DNA from 4 places in the Streptomyces sp. NPDC038200 genome. Region 3 is predicted to be linked to each of the others. Evidence: riboswitches for the same ligand, from Rfam matches in the RefSeq annotation. Region 3 holds a riboswitch; each other region holds the start of a gene.

Region 1 (7,419 bases), on a different contig from region 3:
CCAGCGCACGGTCATCGGCTCGGCGCGGGAGATGTCGCCGGCCAGGATCGGCGGGCGGACACAGCGGGTGCCGTAGGACTGGACCCAGCCGTGCCGGGTGGCGAGGTAGCCGGTGAGCCGCTCCGCGAAGTACTGGACCATGTCGTTGCGTTCGGCCTCGCCGTGCACCAGGACGTCCAGACCCGCCTTCTCCTGGAAGGAGATCACCTTCTGGATCTCCGCCTCGACGCGCCGCTCGTATCCGGCGGTGTCGATGCGCCCGCCGCGCAACGCCGCCCGCGCGGTGCGCAGCTCGTCCGTCTGCGGGAAGGAGCCGATCGTCGTGGTCGGCAGCACCGGCAGACGCAGGTGGGCCCGCTGGGCCGCCGCGCGTTCGGCGTACGACGGGGAGCGGCGGACGTCGGCCTCGGTCACGGCGGCGGCGCGTGACCGGACGGCCGGGTCGCGGGTGAGGGGGGAGCCGGCGCGGGAGGCCAGGTCGGCCCGGTTGGCGGCGAGTTCCGCGGCGATCGTGTCGGTGCCCCGGGCCAGGCCCTTGGCGAGGGTGACGATCTCGCGGGTCTTCTGCCGCGCGAAGGCGAGCCAGCGCAGGATCTGCGGCTCGATGTCGCGTTCCATGGCGGTGTCGAGCGGAACGTGCAGCAGGGAGGAGGAGGCGGACACGTCCACCCGGTCCGCCAGCCCCAGCAGGGTCCCGAGCGTGGAGAGCGACTTCCCCAGGTCGTTCACCCAGATGTTGCGGCCGTCGACGACCCCGGCGACCAGGCGCTTGCCGGGCAGGCCGCCCACGGCCGCGAGGTCGTCCAGGTTGGCCGCGGCCGCCTCGGTGAAGTCCAGGGCGAGTCCCTCGACCGGTGCCTTGGCCAGCACGGGCAGGGCCTCGCCGAGCCGTCCGAAGTAGGACGCCACCAGCAGCCGGGGACGGTCGGTGAGGGCGCCGAGGTCGCGGTAGGTGCGGGCGGCGGCGTTCAGCTCGGCCGGGGTGCGGTCCTGGACCAGGGCGGGTTCGTCCAGCTGCACCCAAGTGGCGCCGGCCGCGCGCAGGTCGGCGAGGACCTCGGCGTACACGGGCAGCAGACGGTCGAGCAGGGTGAGCGGTTCGAAGCCGGCGGGCACGCCCGGCGCGGGCTTGGCGAGAAGCAGATAGGTGACGGGGCCGACCAGGACGGGCCGGGCGCGCAGGCCCAGGGCAAGGGCCTCCGTCAGCTCCGCGACCTGCTTGGCGGAGTTCGCGGAGAACACCGTGTCCGGGCTCAACTCCGGCACCAGGTAGTGGTAGTTGGTGTCGAACCACTTCGTCATCTCCAGCGGCGCCACGTCCTGTGTGCCGCGCGCCATGGCGAAGTAGCCGTCCAGTGGGTCGGCGGCGACGGCCGCTCGGTGGCGTGCGGGGATCGCGCCGACCATGACGGTGGTGTCCAGGACGTGGTCGTAGTACGAGAAGTCGCCGGTGGGGACCTCGTGGATGCCCGCCTCGGCGAGCTGCCGCCAGTTCGCGCGGCGCAGGCCGGCGGCGGTGGCGCGCAGGGCGTCGGCGGTGACGCGGCCCTTCCAGTACCCCTCGACCGCCTTCTTCAGCTCCCGGTGCCGACCCTGGCGGGGGTAGCCGTACACGGTCGCCCGTGCTGCCGCGGCTGCGGACTTCGTGGTCACGGAGATCTCCTTCGCGAGATGAATCCCTGAGATCCTGGCGACGGGACGTGAGCGCGAAGGGTGACGGACCGGCCGGCAGCGGCCCCTGGCCGTCCGTTCGGTGTGCACGCCGACCCGCCCACGAGGTCACCGGGATGTCCGCGCCCGAGTGGGTCGCGCGCGGGCAGGTGGCAGGTCTTCGGACTCACGGGCACGTCCTCACGAGGAGGACACCTACTGGCCGTCGCTTCCCAGGCCCTCCTCGGGCCCAGTGCGTATGACGGCGGTCGTTCCCGCTCACCGCTGCGGGGCAGTCCCGGATTCCCACCGGGTTCCCTCTTGCGACGCCTCCCGCCTGGCTGACGGGGCGAACCAGCTGCACGGGCCAGCCTACGGCCCCGGCCGGGGATGCGGTGCGGCGCGTCCGTCATTCGGATGCGGAATCGAGATCCCCGGTCGCCGCCCTGTCCTGCCCGTACGTCCCGAGGCGCGGCGGGAGAGGGCGAGTTCCGCTTGCCAGGACCGACGCCGAGGCGGCCGGACGTACGGCCATCGCCGTGGCCCGGGACGGCGAGGCCCGCGCGGTCCTCGAAGTCGCCGACGCCGTCAAGGAGACCAGCCCCGAGGCCGTCCGCCGACTGCCTGCCCTCGGACTGACGCCCGTCCTGCTGACCGGTGACAACCGGGCCGTCGCCGAGACCGTGGCGGCCGAGGTGGGCGTCGACCCGGAGCACGTCATCGCCGAGGTGCTTCCGCAGGACAAGGTCGACGTGGTCGAGCGCCTTCAGGCCGAGGGACGTTCGGTGGCCATGGTCGGTGACGGCGTCAACGACGCGGCGGCCCTCGCCCAGGCCGACCTCGGCCTCGCCATGGGCACGGGCACGGACGCGGCGATCGAGGCGGGCGACCTCACTCTCGTGCGCGGGGACCTGCGGGTCGCGGCGGACGCCGTCCGGCTCGCCCGCAAGACGCTGGGCACCATCCGGTCCAACCTCTTCCGGGCCCTTCGCCTACAACGTCGCCGCCCTGCCGCCGGCCGCCGCCGGACTGCTCAACCCGATGATCGCGGGAGCGGCGATGGCCTTCTCCTCGGTCTTCGTGGTCGGCAACAGTCTGCGCCTGCGCGGCTTCCAGGCCGTCGACCGGTGACCGCCGGCGTGCGGCGGTCACCGACGCAGCCGTCGAGGGCCCGGCGCCCCGGGCCCTCGACGGACCGGTCGTTCAGCGAAGGGAGTCGCACGACGGGACGCCGGCCGGTGCCGCCGGTCCGGCGGACGGCTGCCGGCCGGCCGGGGCTGCGGCACTCCTCCCCGCCGACGCCGTACCGGTCGGTGTCACGCGGCCTGGGCCTTGTCGTACAGGGCCTTGACCACGTCACCGAAGTACGGGCCGAACATCCGGTTCGGCAGGAACGTGTAGCCGAAGCTGTTCACGGAGACCTGCAGACCGGTGCCGGTCGCCTCGTCGAAGCCGGTGAACCAGGGGCCGCCGCTGGAGCCGCCGGTCATGTTGCACCCCAGGCTGTGGTCCTGCGAGAAGAGGAAGTCCTTCGAGCTGTTGCCGCTGCAGTAGACGAGCTTGGTGCCGTCGTACGGCGACGCGGCCGGGAAACCGAAGGAGTACATCGGCTTGTTGTAGCCCCCGTTGAACTGGATGCCCTGCGCGCCGACGACCGAGGTGAGGGTCTTGCCGTTCAGGGGAGCGACCACCGCGGCCCCGACGTCGTAGTTGATGTCCTCGCTCGCCTCCCATTGCGGAGTCGTGAGCGTGGTGGCCCCGGTCCACTGGCCGTACGGCGCGTTGCCGTTGGCGTAGGCCGGCACGAAGACCCAGTTGGTGTGCCAGCTGCCCTGGTACTTCACGCAGTGCCCGGCCGTGATGACGGTGCTGGCGTTCTGGCTGGTCACGGCGTTGCCGGTGCAGGAGGCGGTGCGCCCCTGAAAGGTGAAGAACACGCGGCCGGAGGTCGTGACGACGGCGCCGCCGCCGGTCCAGGGACCACCCGCCTGCGGGAAGGAGGCGAGGGCGGCGGAGGACGCGGAGGCGGGTGCCGCGGTGGGTGCGACGGTGGTCGTGCTTCCGTGGGACCTCCGGGGGTCGAGGGTCTTCGCGGCCTGCCGGGTCGGCGGCAGATCGAAGGGGGTGGCGCCGCGCATGCGCTCGGCCGTCCAGAAGGTGCGGGCCCTGTGCTGTTCGGCCGCCGAGGCGGAGTGGGCCACGGCCGTCGGTCCGGGAGGCGTCGCGGCCGGCACCGCGTCGGCGGCTCCGGCCTGGACGAGCCCGCCGGCGAACAGTGCTCCGGCGGCCAACAGAATGCCCGCGGCAGTGCGATGGCGTCTCACGCAGGTCTCCTTCTGCCGTGTCCGGACTGGTCGGGTCCGGACAGGGTGGGGGAACGAAGAACGGTGCGGACAGACGTGCGTGAGGCAGCGTGCCACGGATACCGTGACTTGTCAGGAGCATGCAACGGTGATTCCGCCGTGCGGCCCCGCGGTCGTCTCAGGGCGCGCGGTGGCGCAGCAGGAGGTCCGCGACCACGGGGCGGTGGTCCGACGCCGTGGTCCCGGACTCGTGCGCACCGGTGACGGTGACGTCCGGGGAGACCGTGACGAGGTCGATGCGCCTGACCGGGTCGACCGCCGGATAGGTCTTGCCGCCGTTCGGGGCGGCATCGGTCAATGGCCCCCACAGCCGGGCGAGTTCGGGAGCACTCGGCTCGGCGTTGAAGTCTCCCAGGAGGACCTTCGGGCCGGTGTCCCCGGCCAGGACGGCCAGCATGTCGTCGACCTGGGCGCGGCGGACCGAGGGGTCGGCGCGGTAGTCCAGGTGGGTCGAGTACACGTGCACACGGACGCCCCGCACCCTGAGCGTCACCTCGGCGAAGCCCGGCGCGGGGGCCGGTACCGGGTCGGGTGTCTGGGTGGACAGCCGGGTGATCTCGTGGTTCTGCGCGTCGCGCGGCGGACGGCGGCTCAGTATCGCGACGCCGTACTGCCGTCGGTGGCCGTCGGCCGTGGCCGGGGGCAGGTCGTAGATCGGCGCGAAGAAGACGTGCATGTGCAGGCGTGCGGCCAGTTCCCCGGCCTCGTCCGTGGAGGCGCTCCGGGCACCCCAGTGCACATCGACCTCCTGGAGGGCGATCACGTCGGCGTCGAGATCCCGGATCGCCGCCGCGGTGCGGTCGAGGTCGAAGACGTTGTCCTCGCCGGCTCCGGCGTGCATGTTGAAGGTGGCCACGCGCAGGGACACGCGTGACGCGGCCGGTCCGGCACCCGGCGCCCGGTCCGCCGCCGCGGCCCCGGGCGATGCCGCGCCGAGCACGGCGGCGACGGCGAGCGCGGCGGCGGCCGGCGCGCGGTGAGAAGCCCGGCGGGTGCGGGCGAGCGTGTTGCGAAGGAGCGGCACGGCGTATCGACTCCTCAGGTGAGAGTACGGCGTTGACGCGCGTGCACCGTATGGCGCCCCAGGGGCCCGCGCAATGGCTCCCTCGGGGTCGGGCCGAGGAGACGGCGGCCCCCTGGCACCGGTCGGCGCCCGCCGCGCGGCCGTGTCACTCCGTCGAGTGGACTGTGGCAGCCGGACGAGGCATCAGCCGCCTGTGCCGCGCCAGAAGCACGGCAACCCGCTCGGCCCGACGGCGGACCAGCCGTACCTCACGTACGGGTCCTGGGAGCAGGTCGGCGACGCCGCCACGCGTTCTCACCCGGCCGTGGACCACGAACTCGGCCTGGAGTTCCGTCACTGCTCCCGCGAGGTGCTCGAAGCGGTGTGAGCGGCGCCCGACGGCGCCGGGTTGCCCTGGTGGGTGAAGGCCGCCCAGTGCTGGAGATGATGCAGGTCCGAGCGGGCGGCCTCACGGCGGAGGGGGCCGTCCAAGGGGAACGGGAGTGTGCGGTGGGGGTCGAGCATCCACAGCTGGGCGGCGCGCAGGGCGTCGGGCGGGGCCAGCCCGCCGGCGTTGAGGTGGTGGTGGAAGACGGCCATCATCACGGCGGTCGGCCCGTCCCGCACCGCCCACCGCGACCCCACGACGTCCGCCGCACCACGCGTGACCAGCGCGGTGGCGAGGGTCAGTGCCTCGTCGTGCTGACCCGTGCTGAGGTCGGTCTCGCAGGCGCTGAGCACGACCAGCGGTCCGGCGGCGTCCGGCCGGACCCCGGCGGCGTCGTCGAGGAGGCCGGCCACGGTGAGCCTGCCGGTGTCCGGGTCCGCGCCGGGCAGACCGGCCAGCCGTAGCGCGGAGTCGGTGGGGCGGGAGGCGGCCCGGGCGTGACAGGCCAGGTGGACCACGGACGCCGGTGACCGGCCGCCGGGCAGCACCGCGAGCAGATCCGCGGGTGTGCCCGCCGCGTCCGCTTCCTCGTCGGTGTCGAGGAACTCGCCGTAGCGGAGGGCGTCCGGATAGCAGGAGGCACGCAGCGCGGCCGCCTCCACCTCGGCCCACGGCAGGGTCAGTTCGGGGTCGGCGACGACCACCTGCCGTCCGTCGGCGGGGGACATGCGCCGCCGGCCGGCCGCGGTGAGGAACCGGGTGCCGGAGGGGGCGTAGCTGATGACGGCCTCCTGGCAGGCGTACCGGTGGCCCCGCCCGCCGGCGACCGTGGTCCGTGCGGCGTGCCACGGTACGACACCGATCCGGCCGCAGGGCACCAGAACGATCCGCGGCGGCCGGGCCCCCGCCCCCGGGGCGGACGCCGGCGGACCCACCGCCGAGAGCACCGGACCCATCACCGCGGGCCAGGCCCAGTCACACAGCTCGCGCAGCGTCACCTGCCAGTGGCCCTCGTAGGCGGCCTGCCACGAGGCGTGCATGGCCGGATGGGCGAGTGCCCGGGAACGGTCCGCCGCGGCCTTGAGGTAACGCTCCAGCGGTGTGCTGCCGGGGCGGATCAGCTCCGGCAGCGGCAGCACGGCGGGATCCGCGCCGGGGCGCAGGATCAGCGCGTGCCCGGGAAACGGGCGCCCCGCCGAAGGCAGGGGGACACCGGGCAGCAGGTAGACCAGGGCGTCCGTGCCCGAGGCCGCGAGGCCCTCGCGGAGCGCGGCGACGTCCGCCGGTCCGGCCAGCTGCCGGGCCCCCCGGCGCCGCCCGGGGCGGGCACGGACGCCCAGTACGGCCAACACGTCGCGGCGCAGGGCACTGGGCACAGGCGGCCCGCCGGCCGGCCGGGCCGGCGCGTCGCCGGCAACCGGCCGCAACGGGTCGGCGCGGACCGGCCGCAACGGGTCGGCGCGGACCTGGGCCCCCCACCGCCGGGCCAGTTCGCGGTGGCCGGCGGCGTCGAGGAGTTCGGGGATGCCGCGGGACGTGGCGGCGGCCTGGTGCACCAGGCCCCGCCCCCTCTCCAGATCGGCCACCGCGTCGGCCGGCCGACGGAGGATGAGGGCCGCCCACGCCAGCCGCTCCGCCAGCATGTCGCCGTTGCGGGCCGCCGACAGTCCGTGGTCGGCCCCCGTCTGGAGCAGGACGTCGGCGGCCAGTTCCTCCAGCGCCTCGCGGGTGACCTCCAGGAACGCCCGCTCGTCCGCGGCGGTGTGCGGCCCGCGCCGGGCGGCCCGCATCATGTGGGCCTCGGCCAGCTTCATCAGCACGTCCACCCGCCCGTATGCGCCGCGCCCCTCCGCGAGCAGGGCGCGAGCACGGGTCAGCTGGGTGATGGCCGCGTCCAGCAGCGGCGGGTGGTGCACGCCGCGTCTGACGGAGAGGAGCAGCCGCAGACCGAGCCGGGCACGGCGGTCGTACTCGTGCTGGTGATACGTCGCCGGCGCGTCCAGCTCGCGCCGGAC
Region 2 (7,419 bases), on a different contig from region 3:
CCGAAAAACACCCGCGGGCCGCGGCGCCTGGAAGGGACCCTCAACCCTCACCGGCACCGCAGCCCGGAGCATCATCGGCCGTGGGGTGTGCGGTCCCGGTCGGCCGAAGGCCGAGGAGCCGGGGCAGTCAGGGCAGAGAGCACCGGTTCCTCGATCCGCCTTCCTGTGCGGGGAAGACGGAGGCTTGGTTCTTCTCGATTGTGGACTAGACCACGATGGCGTGTCCATGGCGGGGAGGCGCCCGGCCGCGCGAGCGCCGGCACGCGATGCCACGCAGCCTAGCCGGACCCGGTCAGTTGTGGGGCCAGATGGCCATGGCAATTTCCACGAGTGCTTCCAGTTCCTCCCGGCGCGCGCCGTCGCGGGCCTGCTGGGACATGCCCTGGATCATCGCGCCGGCGTGCCGGGCGAGGGCGGCGGCGTCGGTGCCGGCCGGCAGCAGCCCGGCGACGACGTCCGCGCGGATCCGGGCTTCGAGGCCGGCGATGTTGGCGTTGCGTCGCTCGCGCAGCAGCGCCTCGACCTCGGGGCTGGTGCAGTTGGTCGCGGCGTGGACGATCAGACAGCCGTACGGATGGGCCGGGTCCGTGTACTCCGCGGCGGCCTCGCGCAGCATGCGCGCGATGCCCTCCCTGGCCGTGGGCTCCTCGGCCAGGGCACGCTCGCCGAGGGCGCCGTGCGAGCCGGCGTAGACCTGGACCACCTCGTCGAACAGGGACCGCTTGTCGCCGAAGGCCGCGTACAGACTGGGGGCGCCGATGCCCATGACGCGGGTGAGGTCGGAGACCGAGGTGGCCTCGTACCCGCGCTCCCAGAAGGCCATCAGCGCTTTCTCCAGCGCCGTGGCCCGGTCGAAGGAGCGCGGACGGCCTCGTGTCCGGCGCTTGCCGCCCTGCTCATGCGTGTCCTGACCCGTCGCCATGGGTTGATTTTATAGCGGACCCTAGAGAATTGTCGGCGGGGTGGTGTACGGTTTTTATGTAGTGATCGCTAGAAAAAGCTGCGCCGCAGATCTGCGCTGCACAGGTCTGGGCTGGACGAATGCGGAGGGGTGGCCATGGGTGCGCTCACGGGGAAGACGGCACTGGTCACGGGAGGCGGCCGGGGCATCGGGCGGGGGATCGCCGAGCGGCTGGGCCGCGACGGGGCCCGGGTGGCGGTGCATTACGGGAGCAACGAGACCGCCGCCAAGGAGACGGTCGCCGCGATCGAGGCGGGCGGCGGCTCGGCGTTCGCGATCGGAGTGGAGCTGGGCACGCCCGGGAACGCCGAGCGGCTCTGGGAGGAGTTCGACCGGCATGCGGACGGGCTGGACATCCTCGTGCACAACGCGGGCATCGGCGCCTCCCGCCCGTTCGCGGAGATCGACGAGGAGGAGTACGACCGGCTCTTCGCGGTGAACGTGAAGGCGCCGTTCTTCCTCACCCAGCTCGGCGCGGAGCGGCTGCGGGACGGCGGGCGGGTGGTGAACATATCGTCCGGGCTGGCGCGGTCCGCCCTGATGCCCCACACCGTCGCCTACGGGATGACCAAGGCGGCGCTGGACGTCCTCACCCGGGACCTGTCCAAGGTGCTCGGCCCCCGCGGGATCACGGTGAACTCCGTGGCACCCGGAATCGTGGACACCGACATCAACGCCTCGTGGCTGCGCGCGAGCGACGAGGCCCGGCAGGAGGCCGCCGCGTACTCGGCGCTGGGGCGGGTGGGGACCCCGGCGGACATCGCCGACGTGGTCGCCTTCCTGGTCTCCGAGGACGGCCGCTGGGTGACCGGACACTGGCTGGACGCGACGGGAGGCTCCCTCGTCTGAACCCGGTCCGAGAGCCCGGAAAACCGCCTTCCGTCCCGCGCCGCCGCACGCCGATTCTGTTAGATTGGTCTAAACCACATAGAGACGCACAGAGCCCTCTTCAGAACGGCAGGCCCAGCGTGGAAGTTGTCATCGTTCCGGACGCCGCGGCGGGCGGCGAGCTGATCGCCGAGGCCATGGCGCAGCTGCTGCGACGCAAGCCCGACGCCCTGCTCGGCGTGGCCACCGGCTCCACCCCGCTGCCCATCTACCAGGCACTGACCGCGAAGGTGCGCTCCGGCGCCGTGGACGCCTCGCGCGCCCGGATCGCGCAGCTCGACGAGTACGTGGGGCTGCCCGCCGACCACCCCGAGTCCTACCGCTCGGTGCTGCGCCGCGAGGTGCTGGAACCGCTCGGCATAGACATGGAAGCGTTCATGGGGCCGGACGGCACGGCGGAGGACGTCCAGGCGGCGTGCGAGGCGTACGACCGCACGCTCGCCGAGGCCGGCGGGGTGGACCTGCAACTGCTGGGCATCGGTACCGACGGGCACATCGGGTTCAACGAACCGTGCTCCTCGCTCGCCTCGCGCACCCGGATCAAGACGCTGACCGAGCAGACCCGCGTCGACAACGCCCGCTTCTTCGACGGCGACATCGAGCAGGTCCCCCACCACGTCATCACCCAGGGCATCGGGACGATCCTGGAGGCCCGGCACCTGGTGCTCCTGGCGACGGGCGAGGGCAAGGCGGACGCCGTCGCCGCGACCGTCGAGGGCCCGGTCGCGGCCGTCTGCCCGGCCTCCGCGCTCCAGCTCCACCCGCATGCCACGGTGGTCGTCGACGAGGCCGCCGCGTCCAAGCTGAAGCTGGCCGACTACTTCCGGCACACCTACGCCGACAAGCCGGAGTGGCAGGGAATCTAGCCGGGGCACCGGCGGGGACGGGCCCTGACTCACCCGCGCTCCGCCGGAGCGATGGACTAGACCAACAGCGGGTGCAACGGTATACAGAGGGGATCACGGAGCGTGCGGGGGGAGTCCTGACCCGGCAACCCGTGCCACGATGTGAGCCGTGGCCGATGGGATGTCGGTCGCTTTCGGCATTCGGAGCCGGGAAGGCAGAGCATGAGCACCGACGTCAGCAGTGCGGAGAACGAGACCGGCACCACCCGTACCGCGCGCGTGCCCAAGTACTACCGCTTGAAGAAGCACCTGCTCGACATGACGGAGACGCAGGCGCCGGGTACGCCGGTCCCGCCCGAACGCACGCTGGCCGCCGAATTCGACACGTCCCGCACCACGGTGCGCCAGGCCCTGCAGGAACTGGTCGTGGAGGGCCGGCTCGAACGCATCCAGGGCAAGGGCACCTTCGTGGCCAAGCCCAAGGTCTCCCAGGCGCTGCAGCTCACCTCGTACACCGAGGACATGCGGGCGCAGGGCCTGGAGCCGACCTCGCAGCTGCTGGACATCGGGTACATCACCGCGGACGAGCGGCTCGCCGAGCTGCTCGACATCGCCGCCGGGGGGCGCGTGCTGCGCATCGAGCGGCTGCGCATGGCCAACGGCGAGCCGATGGCGATCGAGACCACCCATCTGTCGGCCAAGCGTTTCCCGGCCCTCAGGCGCTCGCTGGTGAAGTACACCTCGCTGTACACCGCGCTCGCCGAGGTCTACGACGTGCACCTCGCCGAGGCCGAGGAGACCATCGAGACCTCCCTGGCCACCCCGCGCGAGGCGGGGCTGCTGGGCACCGACGTGGGCCTGCCGATGCTGATGCTCTCCCGCCACTCGCTGGACCGCGAGGGCAAGCCGGTGGAGTGGGTGCGGTCGGTGTACCGCGGGGACCGGTACAAGTTCGTGGCACGGCTGAAGCGGCCCGTGGAGTAACCGCCCGGCACGTTCGCTGAATCGATATACCGATATGCGGACGAGGTCTTCCACTGCCACGACAACGTCACCTAGATTGCCTGCGCATTACACAGGTGATCAGCGAGGGGACGGAGCCGTGGCATGTCCGAAACGCCTGAAGTGAGACCACCGGTGGTGACACCGGTGCGGGTGATCATCGCACTGTGTCTCGTCGCGCCCTTCGTGGCGATGCTGTGGGTCGGCTCCTACGCCAAGACGGACCCCGCGTTCATCGGGATCCCGTTCTTCTACTGGTACCAGATGCTGTGGGTGCTGATCTCCACCGTGCTCACCATGCTGGCGTACAAGCTCTGGCAGCGTGACCAGCGCGCCCGTCAGGACACGAACGGGGGTGCGGTGAAGTGAAGGACGGAGTCAACGGCGTCGCGCTCGGCGTCTTCATCTTCTTCTTCCTGGCCGTCACGGTCATGGGCTTCCTGGCCGCGCGCTGGCGCAGGGCCGAGAACGAGCAGTCCCTGGACGAATGGGGTCTGGGCGGCCGGTCCTTCGGCACCTGGGTCACGTGGTTCCTGCTGGGCGGCGACCTGTACACGGCGTACACCTTCGTCGCCGTACCGGCGGCGATCTACGCGGCGGGCGCGTCCGGCTTCTTCGCGGTGCCGTACACGATCCTGGTGTACCCGCTGATCTTCACCTTCCTGCCCCGCCTGTGGTCCGTCTCGCACCGCCACGGGTACGTCACCACCTCCGACTTCGTGCGCGGGCGGTTCGGCTCGAAGGGCCTGTCGCTGGCGGTGGCGGTGACCGGCATCCTGGCGACGATGCCGTACATCGCGCTCCAGCTCGTCGGCATCCAGGCGGTGCTGGACGTGATGGGCGTCGGGGGCGGCGAGGACACCAACTGGTTCGTGAAGGACCTGCCGCTGCTGATCGCCTTCGGTGTGCTGGCGGCCTACACCTACTCCTCCGGTCTGCGCGCCCCCGCGCTGATCGCGTTCGTCAAGGACACCCTGATCTACATCGTCATCGCGGTGGCGATCATCTACATCCCGATCAAGCTGGGCGGGTTCGACGACATCTTCGCCAAGGCGGGTGACGCGTTCAGCCAGGTCAACCCGGCCACGGGGAAGCCGCGCGGCGCGCTCGCCCCGCCGGAGGCGGGCCAGTGGACGTACGCCACGCTGGCCCTCGGCTCCGCGCTCGCGCTGTTCATGTACCCGCACTCGATCACCGCGACCCTGTCGTCCAGGAGCCGTGAGGTGATCCGTCGCAACACCACGATCCTGCCGCTGTACTCCCTGATGCTGGGGCTGCTGGCACTGCTGGGCTTCATGGCGATCGCGGCCGGTGTGAAGGTCACCAACGGGCAGCTGGCGATCCCGCAGCTGTTCGAGGACATGTTCCCGGACTGGTTCGCCGGTGTGGCCTTCGCGGCGATCGGCATCGGCGCCCTGGTCCCGGCCGCGATCATGTCGATCGCCGCCGCCAACCTCTTCACCCGCAACATCTACAAGGACTTCATCAAGCCGGACGCCACGGCCGAGCAGGAGACCAAGGTCTCCAAGCTGGTCTCCCTGCTGGTGAAGGTCGGCGCCCTGGTCTTCGTCCTCACCATGGACAAGACGGTCGCCATCAACTTCCAGCTCCTGGGCGGCATCTGGATCCTCCAGACCTTCCCGGCCCTGGTCGGCGGCCTGTTCACGCGCTGGTTCCACCGCTGGGCGCTGCTGGCCGGCTGGGCGGTCGGCATGATCTACGGCACGGCCGCCGCGTACGGCGTCGCCTCGCCGACGCAGAAGCACTTCGGCGGCTCGGCCAAGGAGATCCCCGGCATCGGTGAGATCGGCTACATCGGCCTCACGGCGTTCGTCCTGAACGTCGTGGTGACCGTGGTCCTCACCGTCGTCCTGAAGGCCGTGAAGGCCCCCGAGGGCGTCGACGAGACCCGGCCGGAGGACTACACCGCGGACGCGGGCGACCCGGGCGTCCAGGTGGAACTGCCGCCCGCGACCGCGGGGGCCGGCCACTAGACAGCCGTCGCCGGACGGGCCGTCGGAGCACATCCGGCGGCCCGTTGCCGTACCTCCGCGGGGACAGGGACACGCGGACCCGGCCCGCGACGGCCAGGGCCCCGCGCGCCGCCCACCGCAGCCGCGAACGCCTCGGCTCCGTCCGCACACCGGAGCGGGACGGCGATCCGCTCCCGGACGGGCCGTACGTCACGCCGGTCGCCCACGAGTTGACCCTCTGAAACCGCGACGACACAACATCTGGGGGTGACACGACAGCCCGGCACTAGATGTATGCTCATCCTCGCTGTCATGCAGGGGAATCCGGTGCAAGTCCGGAACTGTCCCGCAACGGTGTACTCGCGCGCCTCCGCACGCCTGTTCAGTCCGAGGACCTGCCGGCAGCCCACCCGGCCCGTCCGGTCCGGGTGTGTTTCTGACGACGTCCGGGCCTCGCGGAGTGGGCCGGTGGACGCGACGCCGTGCGCGCTCGTGGCTGCCCCTGCCCTCCGCCAGGCCCCGTGCCGAGCGAGGGAGAGCCCCACGTGACCATCGCGCCAGCCGATCCGGCTTCAGTCAGCGAGCTGGAGACCGACGGTCCCGGTACCGCGCTGCTGCGGACCCTGACCGAGCTGACCGCCGACCTGCCCGACGCCGACCCGGGCCGGGTCGCCGCCGCCGCGCTGCGCGGCCGGTCCGCGCGGGCCGACGAGGCGGAGCTGCGCGAGCTGGCCACGGAGGCCGCCGCCGGACTGATCTCCGAGGACCCCGCCTACTCGAAGCTGGCCGCCCGGCTGCTGACCCTCGCGATCCGCGACGAGGCCGCCTCGCAGGGGGTGACGTCCTTCACCCAGTCCATCGCGGTCGGGTACCTGGAGGGCCTGATCGCCGACCGCACCGCGGACTTCGTCCGGCAGCACGCGGAGCGGCTCGACGCGCTGATCGACGGCACGGCCGACGACCGGTTCGGCTATTTCGGCCTGCGCACCCTGCACAGCCGTTACCTGCTGCGCCACCCGATCACCCGCAAGGTCGTGGAGACGCCCCAGCACTTCATGCTGCGCGTGGCGAGCGGCCTCGCCGAGGACGACACGACCCGTTCCGTGGAGGAGGTCGCGGCGCTCTACAGGCTGATGAGCCGCCTGGACTACCTGCCGTCCTCCCCCACCCTGTTCAACTCCGGTACGCGGCACCCGCAGATGTCGTCCTGCTATCTGCTCGACTCCCCCCTGGACGAGCTGGACTCCATCTACGGCCGCTACCACCAGGTCGCCCGGCTCTCCAAGCACGCCGGCGGCATCGGCCTGTCCTACTCCCGTATCCGCTCGCGCGGTTCGCTGATCCGGGGGACGAACGGGCACTCCAACGGCATCGTGCCGTTCCTGAAGACCCTCGACGCCTCCGTCGCCGCGGTCAACCAGGGCGGCCGGCGCAAGGGCGCGGCCGCGGTCTACCTGGAGACCTGGCACTCCGACATCGAGGAGTTCCTGGAGCTGCGGGACAACACCGGTGAGGACGCCCGCCGCACCCACAACCTGAACCTGGCGCACTGGATCCCGGACGAGTTCATGCGCCGGGTCAACGCCGACGAGCAGTGGTCGCTGTTCTCCCCCGCCGACGTCCCCGAACTGGTCGACCTGTGGGGCGCGGAGTTCGACGCCGCCTACCGCAAGGCCGAGGCCGCGGGACTGGCGAAGAAGACGATGCCGGCACGGGACCTGTACGGCCGCATGATGCGGACACTGGCGCA
Region 3 (7,419 bases):
CTCCAGCGCGTTGAGCGGCCGGTGCACCCCCTCCCCCTGGTCCGGCGGCCCCGACGCCGGCTCTCCCGCCAGCGCCAGCCGCACTTCCCACGCCCCCCGGACGGCCCAGGCGAGCCCCGCGAGCAGCAGTCCCCCGGCGGCCAGTCGCCCCGCCACCTGCACGGGCCGGTACGCGAGCGCGTGCTCCCCGGCCTCGTCTCTCTTTTCGATCACCGGCACATCCTGACTCACCCGAACGGCCCACACCTCCTTCCGTGCGGCGTGTCGCCGCCGCGGGGGCCCCGGCCGGTCGTGCGGGTCAGGCCATCCAGAAGAAGACGGCCGTCATGCGCTTCTCCTCCAGCGTGCGCCCGGCGTAACCGGTCGCGCTGTGCACCAGGTTGGCGTGGTAGAGGAGCAGGCGGTTGTACTTGTGCGGGACGCGGACGTCCTCCTCGAAGTGGTCAGCCGGGACGTACCGCGTGCCGAGGGCCTCGACGAGGTTGTGGTGCGGGGCCTGGACGATGTTGCCGCCGAGCCGGCCGCCGGGCAGGGACTGGCGGTAGAAGGCGGTGCCGCAGTCCTTGGGGGCGGCGGGGTTGAGGTAGAGCACGGCCGCGTACCGGCACAGGGCGCGGGAGTCGGTGTGCGGGCGGGGCTCGCTCTCGCCCTCGCCGACGACCTGGACGCAGTTGTGGTTGAGGGTGCCGCCGCCGGGCGCCCGCTGCACCCAGAGGTCCTTCGCCCCGGTCGCCTTCTTCACCAGCCTCTCGACACGGGCGAGTTCGGCTGGTTCGAGGCCGGGCATGGTGCGCAGTCCGGGCCAGGTCTCGGAGGTGTGGGGGTATCCCCGGACCCAGTCGTCCTTGGCCAGGCACCGCTTCCGTACGGCGTCCACGTCGGGCAGGACGTCGTCCAGTACCCAGTAGTCGCGGCCCCTGGTGGGCTTGCGGTAGGGCAGGACGGGGAGCGCGGCCGGTGTGCGGGGCGGGGGCTGTGGGGCCATGCGGCGAATCTAGGACTCCGCGGGTCCGCCTTCTCCCGGCCGATGGTCAACGTTTCGGCAACCGTGTGTCATGTACACCAACACATGGCAATCACCGTCCGGTGGGCCGCCGTGCAGGGTGATCACCGCGTCCGGCGGGCCGCCGTGCAGGGCGATCACCGCGTCCGGCGGGCCGCCATGCACAGTTTTTACCTGCGGGACAGAGACGAATCGCGCTCCCGTCCGTACTGCTGTGCGTCCGATCCGCCCGCGCCGTCACCGCGGGCGGTCCCCCGACCGGGCAGGAGGCACGGTGCGCTTTTCGCGGAACGCGACGGGAACCCTTTTCGTGGGCGGTGCGATGGCCCTGACCCTCGGGGCCCTCGCCTACCCGGGCATGCTCGGACTGGACAAGGTCTCCACAGCCCAGGACCGCGTCATCGCCGACACCCAGTGGGGGCCCCTCACCGAGCAGGACCGGGACTTCGTGGTGAAGGTGCGGGCGGCCGGGCTGTGGGAGTACCCGGTGGGGCAGATCGGGGTGCAGAAGGGCCAGTCGAAGGCGGTGATCACGGCCGGCCAGCACCTGATCGACGGGCACGCGGCGCTGGACACCACCTGCCGCAAGATCGCCCCGATGCTGAACATCACGCTGCCCAACCTGGCCAGTCCCCAGCAGCAGGGCTTCGTCAACCAGCTCAAGGGTGAGAGCGGCAAGCAGTTCGACACCGACTTCGCCAACATCCTGCGGATGACGCACGGCTCGATCTTCAACACGGTCGCCAAGATCCGCTCCACCACGAAGAACTCGCTGGTGCGCGCCCTCGCCGACCAGGCCAACGACACCGTGCTGGACCACATCACCGTGATGGAGAAGACGGGCCTGGTCGACTTCGACCAGACCCTGTTCCAGCAGACCACCCCGCCGAAGCTGCCCAACTCCGACCTCACCCCGCCGCCGCCGGCCGCCGGCCAGCCGGAGGTGGTGCTCACCCCGCCCCCGACCGCCACGTCCACCCCCGTGGACATCAACGGCATCGCGGGCGGCGGCAACGCCGGGGCGGGCGCGAGCCCGGGCCCGACGGGCGGCTAGGGCCTCTCGTTTGGATCATGCCGGGCTCGCGGGCCCCGGCACCGCGCGTCGCCGCGTTGTCGTCGGTTGCCATGGCGCCCTCCTCCGCCTTGCGACGCACGGCACCAGACCCCGCTCCCTGATCCGGTCTGATCCAAACGAAAGACCCTAGGCCAGCCACACCGTGGTGTCCGGGGGCAGTACCCGGCCGTCCGGCAGCGGGGTGCTGGCCAGCAGCACCTCGCCGGGCGGGAGCGGCACCGGTTCGGTGCCCAGGTTGGTGACGTTCCGCCAGGTCTCGGTGCGGCTGAAGTCCAGCACACCGTCCGGGGTGCCCGGCGTCCAGGCCAGCGCCTCGCCGTCCAGCAGCTTGCGGCGCAGTCGCAGGGCCGTGCGGTACAGCTCCAGTGTGGAGCCCTCGGTCCCGGCCTGCGCCTCGACGGCGTACGACGCGAAGACCGGCGGCTGCGGCAGCCAGCCGGCTCCGGGCCCGAAGCCGTACGACGGTCCGGTGCGCGTCCACGGAAGCGGCACCCGGCAGCCGTCGCGGCCCTTGCGGACGTGCCCGCTCTGTTCCCAGATCGGGTCCTGGAGCACCTCGGTGGGCAGGTCGGCGACCTCGGGCAGGCCCAGTTCCTCGCCCTGGTAGAGGTAGGCCGAGCCGGGCAGCGCCAGCATCAGCAGGGTGGCCGCACGGGCCCGGCGCAGCCCGGCCGCCGGGTCGATCGCGGGCGCGGTGCCGCCCGACAGCAGCCAGGCGGCGGGGTCGGTGCCGGGCGGCAGCAGGAGCCGGGAGGCGTGCCGGACGACGTCGTGGTTGGACAGCACCCAGGTCGCGGAGGCCCCGGCGGACCGGGCCGTGTCCAGGGAACCGGTGATGACCTCACGCAGCTCCGTCGCGTCCCACCCCGCCTCCAGGTACTCGAAGTTGAAGGCCTGGCCGAGTTCGTCGGGGCGGGCGTACAGGGCGCGGCGGGCGCCCGGGACCCAGGCTTCGGCGACGGCGGTGCGCGGCGGGCTGTAGGCGTCGAAGATCTTGCGCCAGTCGCGGTAGATCTCGTGGACCTCGTCGCGGTCCCAGTACGGGTGGCTGCCCGGTGGGACCAGCGGCAGGGCGTCCTCGCCGGTCGCGCCGATGCCGCCGACGTCCCGCAGCGGCTCGGTGAGGTCCTTGGCCAGGCCGTGGGCGACGTCGACCCGGAAGCCGTCGACGCCCCGGTCGGCCCAGAACCGCAGGGTGGTGCGGAAGTCGGCCCGCACCTCCTCGTTGCCCCAGTTCAGGTCGGGCTGCTCGGGGGCGAAGAGGTGGAGGTACCACTCGCCGTCCGGGGTCCGCCGCCAGGCGCTGCCGCCGAACACCGACTGCCAGTCGGTGGGCGGGAGTTCGCCCCGCTCGCCGCGGCCCGGCCGGAAGACGTAGCGCTCCCGGGCGGCGGATCCGGGGCCGGCGCGCAGTGCCTCCTGGAACCAGGGGTGCAGATGGGAGGTGTGGTTGGGGACGATGTCCACGACGACCTTCAGGCCGAGCCGGTGCGCCTCGGCGACCAGGGCGTCGAAGTCGTCCAGGGTGCCGAGGCGCTCGTCGACTCCGCGGGGGTCGGCGACGTCGTAGCCGCCGTCGGCGAGTTCGGAGGGGTAGAAGGGGCTCAGCCACAGGGCGTCCACACCGAGCGCGGCGAGGTGGTTCAGCCGCTCGGTGACGCCCCTGAGGTCGCCGAGGCCGTCGCCGTCGGCGTCGGCGAAGCTGCGTGGATAGACCTGGTAGATGACGGCCTGGCGCCACCAGTCGGGATTCCTGGACGAAAGGTCTGCCATGGACAGACTCTGTCCACATCGCCGGGAATCGGAAACGTCCGGCCGGGCGACGCACGGCCGTGCGGGTCAGTCTCCGCAGTGCTCCAGCAGTCCCCGCATCTCCGCGTCCACCACGCGGTACCGCACCACGCGCCCCTCCTTCTCGCCCGCCACGACCCCCGCGGCCCGCAGCAGCCGCAGGGCCTGGGAGACGGCGGGGTCGTTCATTCCGGTGGCGATCGCCAGGTCGGAGACGGCGAGCGGGCCGGTGCGGTGCAGGGCGAGCAGCAGCGCGAGCCGGTTGGCGTCGGCCAGCAGGGAGAAGCGCTCGGCCCAGGTGCGCAGGCGGTCCGCGTCGCCGATGGCGGCGATCGCCTCGCACACCCGGTGACCGTCGATGGTCCGACGGTCGGCTCGGTCGGCAGGCACGAGATGCATGCCGCCATCCTCGCAGGCCCCGTTTTGTGATCTTGAATACCTGCGCAGGTGCGCAGCTATGCAGGAAACCGTGTGTCCCTCTACCGTGGGCGGGCCGTGGTGTTCGGGAAGTCGATGCAAGGTCGACGCGGCCCTCGCCACTGTGATCGGGGAGTTCCCGTCCCGTCCGGCACCGCCGGGCCACTGGTCGTACGACCGGGAAGGCAGGGACGGCGGACGCACGACCCGTAAGCCAGGAGACCGGCCACGGCAGCGCACGAAAAGATCCACGAGGTGCTGGAGCTGACCGCATGAACCTGCCCGGGACGTCCCTGCCCGAGTCCGAGCCCGCTTCCTTCCGCTGGCGACGAGAGGACACCGTCAAGACGGCGGGGCTGATGGTGGTGATCGTCGCTCTGCACGTCGTCGCCTTCGGGATCCTCTTCCTGCTGGTCGCGCCGGGGCACTACAAGGTCGGCGGTGACGTCTTCGGTGTGGGGCTCGGCATCACCGCCTACACCCTCGGCATGCGGCACGCGTTCGACGCCGATCACATCGCCGCGATCGACAACACCACCCGGAAGCTGATGGCCGACGGCAAGCGGCCGGTGTCGGTGGGGTTCTGGTTCGCGCTCGGGCACTCCAGCGTGGTGGTGCTGCTGGCGCTGCTGATCGCGGGCGGCACCTCCCTCGCCGGGAAGGTGATGAACGAGGGCTCCACCACCCACCAGGTGCTCGGCTTCGTCGGTACGACGATCTCCGGCACGTTCCTCTATCTCATCGCGGCCCTGAACCTCGTCGCCCTGGTGGGCATCCTGAAGGTGTTCCGCGCGATGCGCGCGGGGGCGTACGACGAGCGGGAACTCGAGGCGCACCTGGACTCGCGCGGGTTCATGAACCGCGTCCTCGGCCGGCTCACCAGGTCCGTGTCCCGGCCGGGCCAGATGTACCCGCTGGGCTTCCTCTTCGGCCTCGGCTTCGACACGGCCACCGAGGTGTCGCTGATGGTGATGGCCGGTTCGGGCGCGGCGGCCGGTCTGCCCTGGTACGCGATCCTCTGCCTGCCGCTCCTGTTCGCCGCCGGGATGAGCCTGTTCGACACCCTGGACGGCACGTTCATGAACTTCGCCTACCAGTGGGCGTTCGCGAACCCCGTGCGCAAGGTCTTCTACAACCTCGCCATCACCGGCCTGTCCATCGCGGTCGCCTTCTTCATCGGCACGATCGAGCTGGTCGGCGTCCTGCACGAGAAGCTGGACCTGCACGACGACGTCACCGGCTGGATCGCCGGCCTGGACCTGGACAACGTCGGCTATCTCATCGTCGGCCTGTTCGTGGCGGTGTGGGCGGTGGCGCTGTCGTACTGGCGCTTCGCCCGGGTGGAGGAGCGCTGGACGGCCTCCGCCTCCGCCGCGGACTAGGGTCTTTCGGTTGGATCAGACCCCGCGAGCCCGGCATGATCCAAACGAGAGGCCCTGGCTAGCGCGCCACCGTCTCCAGGTACAGCTTCACGTACCGGTCCACGTCCACCTGCAACGCGACGTCCACCAGCGTCCGTTCGCGGCCGCCCTCGTGGATCTCGGACTCGCCGGGGCGGGGGCGGCGGTCGACGACGGTCTGGCCGCGGGACGGGCCGGGGGCGAGGGAGACCTCGACCGGGAGGAGACGGGTGGTGAGGCCGGCCGGGTCGGCGACCGCGCACACCGCGCCCGCGTCGCCGAGGCCGCCCGCCTCCTCGGCCTCCGGTTCCTCGCCCTGGGTGGTCGGCCGGTGGGCGAGGAGTTCGCCGGCCAGGCGGGTGCCGGGCTCGCTGCTGGTGCGCAGCCGGTGCACCTCGGGGCTGGGGACGACGACCTGCATGAAGACGTCCAGGCCGTACATCGTGATCGGTACTCCGGCGGTGAGCAGGATCGCCGCCGCCTCCGGGTCGTGCCACACGTTGAACTCCGCGACCGGCGTCGCGTTGCCGGTGGCCACGGCCCCGCCCATGAACACGATCCGCTCGATGTTCCGGGTCACCTCGGGGTGGGTGCGCAGCAGCAGGGCGATGTTGGTCAGGGGGGCGGTGGGGATCAGGGTGACCGGGCGGGGGGAGGCGAGGATCTCGCGCCGCAGGAGGGTGACGGCGTCGACGGCGGCGGGGGCCCGGGTGGGGGCGGGCAGGCCGAGGTCGCCCATGCCGTCGGCGCCGTGCACGTGCCGGGCCGGGCGGGCCGGCTCCAGCAGCGGGCGCTCGGCCCCCCGGCCCACCGGGATGTCGGGGGCGCCCGCCCGCTCCAGCACGGCGAGGGTGTTGCGGACCACCCCGTCGACATCGGTGTTGCCGGCCACGCAGGTCACCGCCCGCAGGTCGAGTCCCGGGTGGCGTACGGCGAACAGCAGGGCCAGGGCGTCGTCGACGCCGGTGTCGCAGTCGATGATCACGGGGATGGGCTGACCGGTCACGGCGGACTCCTTCCGTCGTGCCGACCTTAGATCAGTTCCGGTGCCGTGCGGCCGGTTCCGTGCGGCCGGTTCCGGTGCCGTGCGGTCAGTCCCAGAGAGCCGGGCCGCGTGCCGCCACCCGGGCGGCGATCCGGCGCAGCAGTTCGGGCGCCGGGAGCGCGTCGGGGCGCCGCCCGTCCCGCAGGCGTACGGCGGCCAGTCCGGCGCCGGCCTCCCGCGCGCCGATCACCGCCTGGTACGGCACCAGGCGTGCCGCGCGGATCCGCGCGCCGAGGGTGCCCTCGCCGGGTCCGGCGAGTTCGGCGCGCAGGCCGAGCGCCACCGCGTCCCGGACCAGCTCCGCCGCCTGCTCCACCTGTTCCTCGGCGACCGGCAGCACGGCCAGCTGGACGGGGGCCAACCAGGCCGGGAAGGCGCCGCCGTGGGTCTCGATCAGGTGGGCGACGGCCCGTTCGACGCTGCCGATGATGCTCCGGTGCACCATCACCGGCCGGTGCTTCGCGCCGTCGGCGCCGATGTAGTGCAGGTCGAAGCGGGCGGGCTGGTGGAAGTCGATCTGGACGGTGGACAGGGTGGACTCGCGGCCGGCGGCGTCCGCGATCTGTACGTCGATCTTGGGGCCGTAGAACGCGGCCTCACCCTCGGCCTCCTCGTACGCCACCGGGGACTCGGCGAGGACCTCCCGCAGCAGTCCGGTCGCCCGCCGCCACAGCGCGGGGTCGGCGAC
Region 4 (7,419 bases), on a different contig from region 3:
CGGGCGCCGTAGCGGACCGCGTAGCGGATCGCCGCCTCGACGTCCCGCCACTCGGTCTCGCCGAGGTGGTTCAGCCCGTCCGGGGAGCGGGGGGCGCCGAGGTCGCCGCGGTAGGCGAGGGCGAGGACCGGCACCCGGCGGCCGTGCAGGAAGGGCATGACGTTCATGGCCTGTTCCCGGGTGGTGCCGAGGCCGTGCAGGGCGATCACCCAGGTGTCCCGGTGACTCGGCACGAACCAGGCGGGCAGGGCGCCCAGTTCGCCGGGCACGTCGACGTCGGCGTGGTCCAGGCCGAGGGCGGTGCCGGGATTGCCGACGTACAGGTTGGGGGTGAGCCAGACGGCGTCGCCGGCGGCGAGGGCGCCGTGGGTGACGCGTTCCAGACGGCGTACGACGGTGTCGGCGGTGTGCGGCGCGGCCTCCAGGACGGGGCCGACGACCGCGTGGGAGCCGTCGCCGGCGAGGCCGTAGGTGCCGGGGCGGAGCGCGGCCAGGTCGCGGGTGAGCGACACCTGGCCGGCGGCCGTGCCGTGCACGGTGAGGCGGGGCTCGGTGGGCAGCGGGCGGCCCGCGGGCGCCTTGAGGGCGGCGTCGCTGGCGAGCCGGCCGACGACCACGGAAGCCGTGCCGGCGGCCACGACGGCGGTGAGTGCGGTGGCGGTCGCCTTTGCGGTGCGCACTGCTCCAGTGTCGTGGGGGATGCCGTCGGCGGCCAGCGGAAGGCCCGGACCGAGCGAGAAGCGCCGAGGAACGGACGGCTTCCGGGCGGGCGGCTTCGGGACAGGAGGCTTCGGGACAGCGAGCTTCGGCACAGCGAGCTTCGGGACGGGGAGCTTCGGCACGGGCGGCTTCGGCATCGCCGGAAGGGCCCACCGTCGCCGAGCGCCGCCGCGGCGGGTCCCGGGACCGGAAGGGAGGAACCGGCGGCCGAGCACGGCGAGCGACACGGGAAGCCGGTGGCCGAGTGCGGCGCGCGGCGTGGGAGGGCGACGGCCGAGTGCGGCGGGCGGGGTGGACAGGCGGCGGATCAGGGCGTGCGGGACCGGAAGGCAGCGGATCAGATCACGCAGGCGCGGCCGGTGACGGGAGTGCAGTCGCCGGTGGCGGATGCGCGGGGAGTGACGGGAGCGGGGCGCAAGGGTGCGCGGGCGGGGCGGGGTGTGGCTCGGCAAGGGGTCACCTCCGTTGGCCGTACCCCTTCAAGCGTTCCCCGACCTCGGCGAGTTGTGCCTCCGAGAGCAGGGACGGGGTCAGGCCGGGCACGGAGGACGCCGTCAGCCACAGGCGGCACATCCACTCCAGCTGGGCGGTGCGGTCGTAGGCCTGGTCGAGGGTGGCGCCGTGGGTGATCGTGCCGTGGTTCTGCAGCAGGCAGCCGGAGCGGCCGGCGAGGGCGCGGAGCATGTTCTCGGCCAGTTCGTCGGTGCCGTAGGTGGCGTAGGAGGCGACCCGGACGGGGCCGCCGAGGGCGGCGGCCATGTAGTGGACCAGGGGCAGCTCGGACACGAGCGTGGAGACCGCCGTCGCGTGCACGGCGTGGGTGTGGACGATCGCGCGGGCATCGGTGGAGCGGTAGACGGCGAGGTGCATGGGCAGCTCGCTGGTCGGCACGAGCGAGCCGAGCACCTGGCGTCCGCCGAGGTCGACGCCGGTGATGTCGTCGGGGGTGAGCCGGTCGTAGGGGACGCCCGACGGGGTGACCAGCACCAGGTCCCCGATCCGGGCGGAGACGTTGCCCGAGGTACCGACGACCAGCCCGTCGGCGACGCTCCGGCGCGCCGTCGCGACGAGTTCCGCCCAGGTCCGCGCCTCCTCCTCCCCCCGGAGCCGTGCCTCGCCCTGCCCCCGGGGCCGCGCCTGGTTCCGGTGCGCGCCGAGTTGCCCCTCTTCCGTGTTCCGCCGCGGTTCAGCCATGCGGCGATCCTGCCAGCCGGATCGGCGGGGAGCGGGCGGGCCGGTCGTATCGGTCCGGAAATCGTACGGCCGAACGAGCGGATCCGGTCGCGAAACGCCTGAAATCGATACATATCCGGTGATCAATGAGCCTTCAATGATCCCTCTTGCCCACTGGACGACCGCCGCCGCCCGAGCGGGCTGGGCGCCTGTCGTCCGCCACCCCGGGGAGCGGAGACGCATGGCCCGCAAACGCACCTTCGCCCGTCGGCGCGCCCGTGTCCTCGTGGCGGCCACGGCGGCGGCCCTGGCCCTCACGGGCACCACGGCGACGGCGTCGGCCGAACCGCTGGGACGGACCGCACCCCCGGGACGGACCGCACCCCTGAAGTCGGCCGGACCGCGGGACCCGCTCGGACCGCGGGACCCGCTCGGACCGCGGAAGCCCGCCGAAGCCCCCCGGCCGGCCGGACCGGCGGACCCGGCCGATGTCGTCGCCGCGTCGGAGTCCGCCACGCTGCTGAGCCTGGCCGTGGTCCTGCCGCGCGGGCACGACGTGTCGTCGCACCAGGAGGGCGTCGACTGGCGGGCCGCCCGCGCGAAGGGCGCGCGCTTCGCCTACATCAAGGCGACCGAGTCCACGGACTACCGCAGCCCCGACTTCTCCGGGCAGTACACGGGCGCCCGCAAGGCCGGCCTGATCCGGGGCGCGTACCACTTCGCCCGGCCGGACCGGTCCTCCGGGGCCCGGCAGGCCGCGTACTTCGTGCGGCACGGGGGCGGCTGGCGGGCCGACGGCTGGACGCTGCCGCCCGCGCTGGACATCGAGTACAACCCGTACAGCAAGAAGCACAGGTGCTACGGGCAGAGCAAGGAGCGGATGGTCCGCTGGATCCGATCGTTCAGCGACGAGATCGAGCGGGAGACCGGCCGCCGTCCGGTGATCTACACCACCACCCAGTGGTGGAAGCAGTGCACCGGGAACAGCCGCGCCTTCTCCTCCTCCCACGCCCTCTGGATCGCCCGTCACGGCACCTCGCGGCCGGGGCCGCTGCCGGGCGGCTGGCGGTACTGGACGTTCTGGCAGTACGGCACCAAGGGCGCGCTGCCGGGTGACCAGAATCTCTTCAACGGCTCCCTGGCCCGGCTGCGGATCTTCGCGCGCGGCAGATAGCCAAGGGACGCTTGGGGCGGCGAAGCAAAGCGGAACCCCAAACCCCCCCTCTGTGACACTGCAATGCCCACCCGAGTTCATCTTCCGTTCACCCAGGTTGCCTACGTTCGACCAGCCAACGACCTCGAACGATTGCCTGGGTAAATGGAAAGCTTCTCGCTGATCCTCGCGATAGTGGTGGTAACCGCTCTCGCGTTCGATTTCACGAACGGTTTCCACGACACCGCGAACGCGATGGCCACCACCATCTCGACAGGCGCCCTGAAGCCCAAGATCGCGGTGGCCATGTCCGCCGCCCTCAATCTTGTGGGCGCCTTCCTCTCCGTGGAGGTCGCGAACACGATCTCCAAGGGTCTCGTGGACGAGAGCGGCATCCGTCCCGAGGTCATCTTCGCCGCCCTGGTCGGCGCGATCCTCTGGAACCTGCTGACCTGGCTGGTGGGCCTGCCCTCCAGCTCCTCGCACGCGCTGATGGGCGGCCTGGTCGGCGCCACCGTCGCCTCCGCGGGCTTCGGCGCCGTCCACGGTGACGTCCTGGTCACCAAGGTGCTGCTCCCGGCGGTCGCCGCGCCGATCGTGGCGGGCGCCGCCTCCCTGCTGGCCACCCGCTTCTCCTACGGCATCGGCTCCCAGGCCGACGGCGAGGCCACCCGCAAGGGCTACCGCGCCGGCCAGATCGCCTCCGCCGGCCTTGTCTCCCTCGCCCACGGCACCAACGACGCCCAGAAGACGATGGGCATCATCACCCTCGCGCTGATCGCGGGCGGCGCCATCGCCCCCGGATCCAACCCTCCCACCTGGGTGATCCTCTCCGCCGGCCTGGCCATCGCCCTCGGCACCTACATCGGCGGCTGGCGCATCATCCGCACCATGGGCAAGGGCCTGACCGACCTGGAGCCGCGCCAGGGCTTCGCCGCCCAGACCAGCGCCGCGACCGCCATCCTGGCCTCGTCCCACCTCGGCTTCTCCCTCTCCACCACCCACGTCGTCTCCGGCTCGGTGATGGGCGCGGGCCTCGGCCGCAAGGGCGGTGTGGTCCGCTGGTCCACCGCGACCCGCATGTTCGCCGCCTGGGCGCTCACCCTCCCGGCCGCCGCGCTGGTCGGCGCGGGCGCCGAGTCCGTCACCGACCTGGGTGACTGGGGCACCGCCGCCGTCGCCGTCTTCCTGGTCGCCGCCAGCGCCGCGATCTGGAAGATCTCCCGCCGCGAGGTCGTCGACCACACCAACGTGGTCGAGGAGACCGGCGAGCCGGCCGGCGTGGTCACCACCGCCATCGCCGCCGTGATCCCGCCGCCCGCGGGCACGGTCGTCGAGGAGCTGACGGCCACCATCCCCGCCCCCGTCGCCGAACCGGCCCCGGCCGTCCCGCCGGCCGCCGCGGTCTGACCCCGAGCACACGGTTACTGAAGGAAGCATCCCCATGAAGATCGACTGGGCGGCCCTCGGCTCCGTCTTCGGTGTGAGCCTCGCGTTCACGGTGGGCCTGGTGGCCCTGTTCACCCTCGGTGTCAACGGCCTGGCGCGCCGTGAGAAGGCCGCCGCCCAGGGCGGTTCCGCCGGGCTGGCGATGACCGGTGCGTACGTGTGCTTCGCCGCGTGCGCGGCGGCGGTCGCGTACGGGATCTACCTGATCATGGCCAAGGCCTGATCACGGCCTACTCCTGAGCATGGCCGAGGCCTGACGCCGAAAGCCCGATGTCGGCCCTGCCGGGTCACCGCCTCCGCGGTGCCGGCAGGGCCGATGTGTGTCCGCGGCGCGTGCACGGGCCTGCGGGAGGGTCTCCGCCGCCCCGGCCACCGGGCCGCCCCGCGCGACCCGCCGGACGCCCGCCGGGCCCTCGCCCGCCACCTCCAGCGGCACGATCCGGCCGTCGTCGAGCGGCATCTCGCCCGCATACGCCACCGCGCCTCCCTCCCCACGTCCGTTGCGCCCCGTATGACACGGACGAGCCCTTGCAGATCCTCACCGTCCGTGCGCACGAGCGAGACCGGCGAATGCCCTCCGCGCGAGGGGAATTCACCGCGATCCGGCCGTCCGACGGCGTCCGGCGTGCCGGCGGTGTGGGCCTCCACACAGTCCGGCATCCCAGGTCAAAGGCAAGTTGACGGCCCTTCCGGACGCGTGGTGGACTGCCCAGGCCATGTACGGCGGCAGGAGAGGAAGCCGGTGCGAATCCGGCGCGGTCCCGCCACTGTCACCGGGGAAGAACCCCGGGAGCCAGGAACTCTCACCGCCGATTGACGTCGAACCAGGGCGCGGACACCCTGAGTGAGGACACAGATCGCCATGCCCGGCTGCCGAAGGACCCGTACCAGGCCCGCTTCTGTGCCCACGGCCGGCTGAGCCGATGGGTGCCGATCGCACGTACGCGTACGGCGCCGCCGCCGGCGTCCTGGGGGACCTGCTCCTCGGCGATCCGCGCCGCGGGCATCCGGTCGCCACGTTCGGCCGCGCGGCCGGAGCCGTGGAAGGCGCCTTGTGGCACGACCACCGCGGCTGGGGCGCGCTGCACACCGCCGTATGCGCCGGTGGCGCCGTCGCGCTGGGCGCGCTGGCCGCCCGCGCCGTACGCCCCTCCCGCACCGCCTCCGTCGCGCTGACCGCCGCCGCCACCTGGGCCGTCGTCGGCGGCACCTCGCTCGCCCGGGAGGCCCGGACCATCGGACGCGCCCTGGCGGCCGGGGACGTCGAGGCCGCCCGGGCCCGGCTGCCCCATCTGTGCGGCCGGGACCCGCAGGCACTGGACGCCGACGGCATGGCCCGGGCGGTGGTCGAGTCGGTCGCCGAGAACACCTCCGACGCCGTCGTGGGTGCGCTGGTCTGGGGTGCCGTGGCCGGAGTACCCGGACTGCTCGGGTTCCGCGCGGTCAACACCCTGGACGCGATGGTGGGTCACAAGTCGCCCCGGCACCGGCGCTACGGCTGGGCCTCCGCCCGCCTCGACGACGTCGCCGGCTGGCCCGGGGCCCGGCTGACCGCCGTGCTCGCCGCCGCGGCCGGACCCGATCCGCGGGGCGCCCTGCGCGCCTGGAAGGCCGACGCGCGCAGGCATCCGAGCCCCAACGCCGGTCCCGTGGAAGCCTCCTTCGCGGGCGCCCTCGGCGTCCGGCTGGGCGGGACGCTGTCCTACGGGGGCCGCATCGAGCACCGCCCCGTGCTCAACGGCGCCGCCGGACGACCGGTCCGGGTCACCGACATCGACCGGGCCGTACGGCTCTCCCGCCGCGTCGGCCTGCTCGCCCTCGGCACCACGGTCGCCGCGCGCAGCCTCCTGAAAGGACGTGGGAAGTGAACGGTGGTCTTCTCGTCGCCGGCACCACCTCCGACGCGGGCAAGAGCGTCGTGACCGCCGGCATCTGCCGCTGGCTGGTGCGCCAGGGCGTCCAAGTGGCGCCGTTCAAGGCGCAGAACATGTCCCTCAACTCGTTCGTCACACGGGAGGGCGCGGAGATCGGACGGGCGCAGGCCATGCAGGCCCAGGCGTGCCGGATCGAGCCGACCGCGCTGATGAACCCGGTGCTGCTCAAGCCCGGCGGCGAACAGAGCAGTCAGGTGGTGCTGCTGGGGAAGCCGGTGGGCGAGCTGAGCGCGCGCGGGTACCACGGCGGACGCCAACAGCGGCTGCTCGGCACGGTGCTGGACTGCCTGGCCGAGTTGCGGGGCACGTATGACGCGGTGATCTGTGAGGGGGCGGGGAGTCCGGCCGAGATCAACCTGCGGCGGACCGACATCGTCAACATGGGCATCGCCCGCCGTGCGCGGCTGCCCGTGCTGGTCGTCGGCGACATCGACCGCGGCGGCGTCTTCGCCTCCTTCTTCGGGACGGTCGCCCTGCTCTCCCCGGAGGACCAGGAGCTGATCGCCGGCTTCCTGGTGAACAAGTTCCGCGGCGACGTCTCCCTGCTGGAACCCGGCCTGGACATGCTGCACGGGCTCACCGGGCGGCACACGTACGGCGTGCTCCCCTTCCGGCACGGGCTCGGCATCGACGAGGAGGACGGACTGCGCGTCTCGCTGCGCGGCACGGTCCGCGAGTCCACCGTCGCTCCCCCGGTCGGCGAGGACGTGCTGCGGGTCGCCGTGTGCGCGATCCCGCTGATGTCCAACTTCACCGACGTGGACGCGCTGGCCGCCGAACCCGGTGTCGTGGTGCGGTTCGTGGACCGGCCGGAGGAGCTGGCGGACGCCGACCTGGCCGTCGTTCCCGGCACGCGCGGGACCGTCCGGGCGTTGCGGTGGCTGCGCGAGCGGGGGCTCGCCGACGCGCTCGTACGCCGGGCCGCCGAGGGACGCCCCGTCCTCGGCATCTGCGGCGGCTTCCAGATCCTCGGCGAGCACATCGAGGACG

The links. Region 3 has a riboswitch for cobalamin ahead of nicT (Nickel transporter NicT). Riboswitches for the same ligand answer to the same signal wherever they lie in the genome.
Region 1: another riboswitch for cobalamin. It lies ahead of metE (5-methyltetrahydropteroyltriglutamate--homocysteine S-methyltransferase); the one in region 3 lies ahead of nicT (Nickel transporter NicT).
Region 2: another riboswitch for cobalamin. It lies ahead of ACZ7KF_RS30225 (ribonucleotide reductase N-terminal alpha domain-containing protein); the one in region 3 lies ahead of nicT (Nickel transporter NicT).
Region 4: another riboswitch for cobalamin. It lies ahead of ACZ7KF_RS37505 (cobalamin biosynthesis protein); the one in region 3 lies ahead of nicT (Nickel transporter NicT).

The regions. Positions count from the first base shown of each region.
Region 1 is NZ_JBVJYH010000012.1:31,059-38,477, reverse strand. It holds gene metE (5-methyltetrahydropteroyltriglutamate--homocysteine S-methyltransferase) at 1-1,653, opposite strand, end outside; cobalamin riboswitch at 1,806-2,024, opposite strand; partial or broken gene ACZ7KF_RS23950 (HAD-IC family P-type ATPase) at 2,148-2,781, shown strand; gene ACZ7KF_RS23945 (trypsin-like serine peptidase) at 2,967-3,974, opposite strand; gene ACZ7KF_RS23940 (endonuclease/exonuclease/phosphatase family protein) at 4,132-5,037, opposite strand; gene ACZ7KF_RS23935 (hypothetical protein) at 5,231-5,404, shown strand; gene ACZ7KF_RS23930 (CHAT domain-containing protein) at 5,371-7,419, opposite strand, start outside.
Region 2 is NZ_JBVJYH010000017.1:217,277-224,695, forward strand. It holds gene ACZ7KF_RS30195 (TetR/AcrR family transcriptional regulator) at 293-922, opposite strand; gene ACZ7KF_RS30200 (SDR family oxidoreductase) at 1,058-1,810, shown strand; gene nagB (glucosamine-6-phosphate deaminase) at 1,930-2,715, shown strand; gene ACZ7KF_RS30210 (GntR family transcriptional regulator) at 2,917-3,678, shown strand; gene ACZ7KF_RS30215 (DUF3311 domain-containing protein) at 3,802-4,065, shown strand; gene mctP (monocarboxylate uptake permease MctP) at 4,062-5,690, shown strand; adenosylcobalamin-variant (AdoCbl-variant) riboswitch at 5,974-6,074, shown strand; partial or broken gene ACZ7KF_RS30225 (ribonucleotide reductase N-terminal alpha domain-containing protein) at 6,215-7,419, shown strand, end outside.
Region 3 is NZ_JBVJYH010000006.1:397,801-405,219, reverse strand. It holds gene ACZ7KF_RS16305 (DUF4328 domain-containing protein) at 1-213, opposite strand, end outside; gene ACZ7KF_RS16300 (DUF6445 family protein) at 299-985, opposite strand; gene ACZ7KF_RS16295 (DUF4142 domain-containing protein) at 1,326-2,057, shown strand; gene ACZ7KF_RS16290 (glycoside hydrolase family 13 protein) at 2,205-3,851, opposite strand; gene ACZ7KF_RS16285 (ArsR/SmtB family transcription factor) at 3,918-4,268, opposite strand; cobalamin riboswitch at 4,349-4,531, shown strand; gene nicT (Nickel transporter NicT) at 4,559-5,668, shown strand; gene ACZ7KF_RS16275 (nucleoside hydrolase) at 5,727-6,692, opposite strand; gene thrS (threonine--tRNA ligase) at 6,778-7,419, opposite strand, start outside.
Region 4 is NZ_JBVJYH010000028.1:24,496-31,914, reverse strand. It holds gene ACZ7KF_RS37530 (alpha/beta hydrolase) at 1-680, opposite strand, end outside; gene ACZ7KF_RS37525 (class II aldolase/adducin family protein) at 1,177-1,914, opposite strand; gene ACZ7KF_RS37520 (lysozyme) at 2,135-3,067, shown strand; gene ACZ7KF_RS37515 (inorganic phosphate transporter) at 3,212-4,456, shown strand; gene ACZ7KF_RS37510 (hypothetical protein) at 4,491-4,718, shown strand; cobalamin riboswitch at 5,180-5,320, shown strand; gene ACZ7KF_RS37505 (cobalamin biosynthesis protein) at 5,419-6,363, shown strand; gene ACZ7KF_RS37500 (cobyric acid synthase) at 6,360-7,419, shown strand, end outside.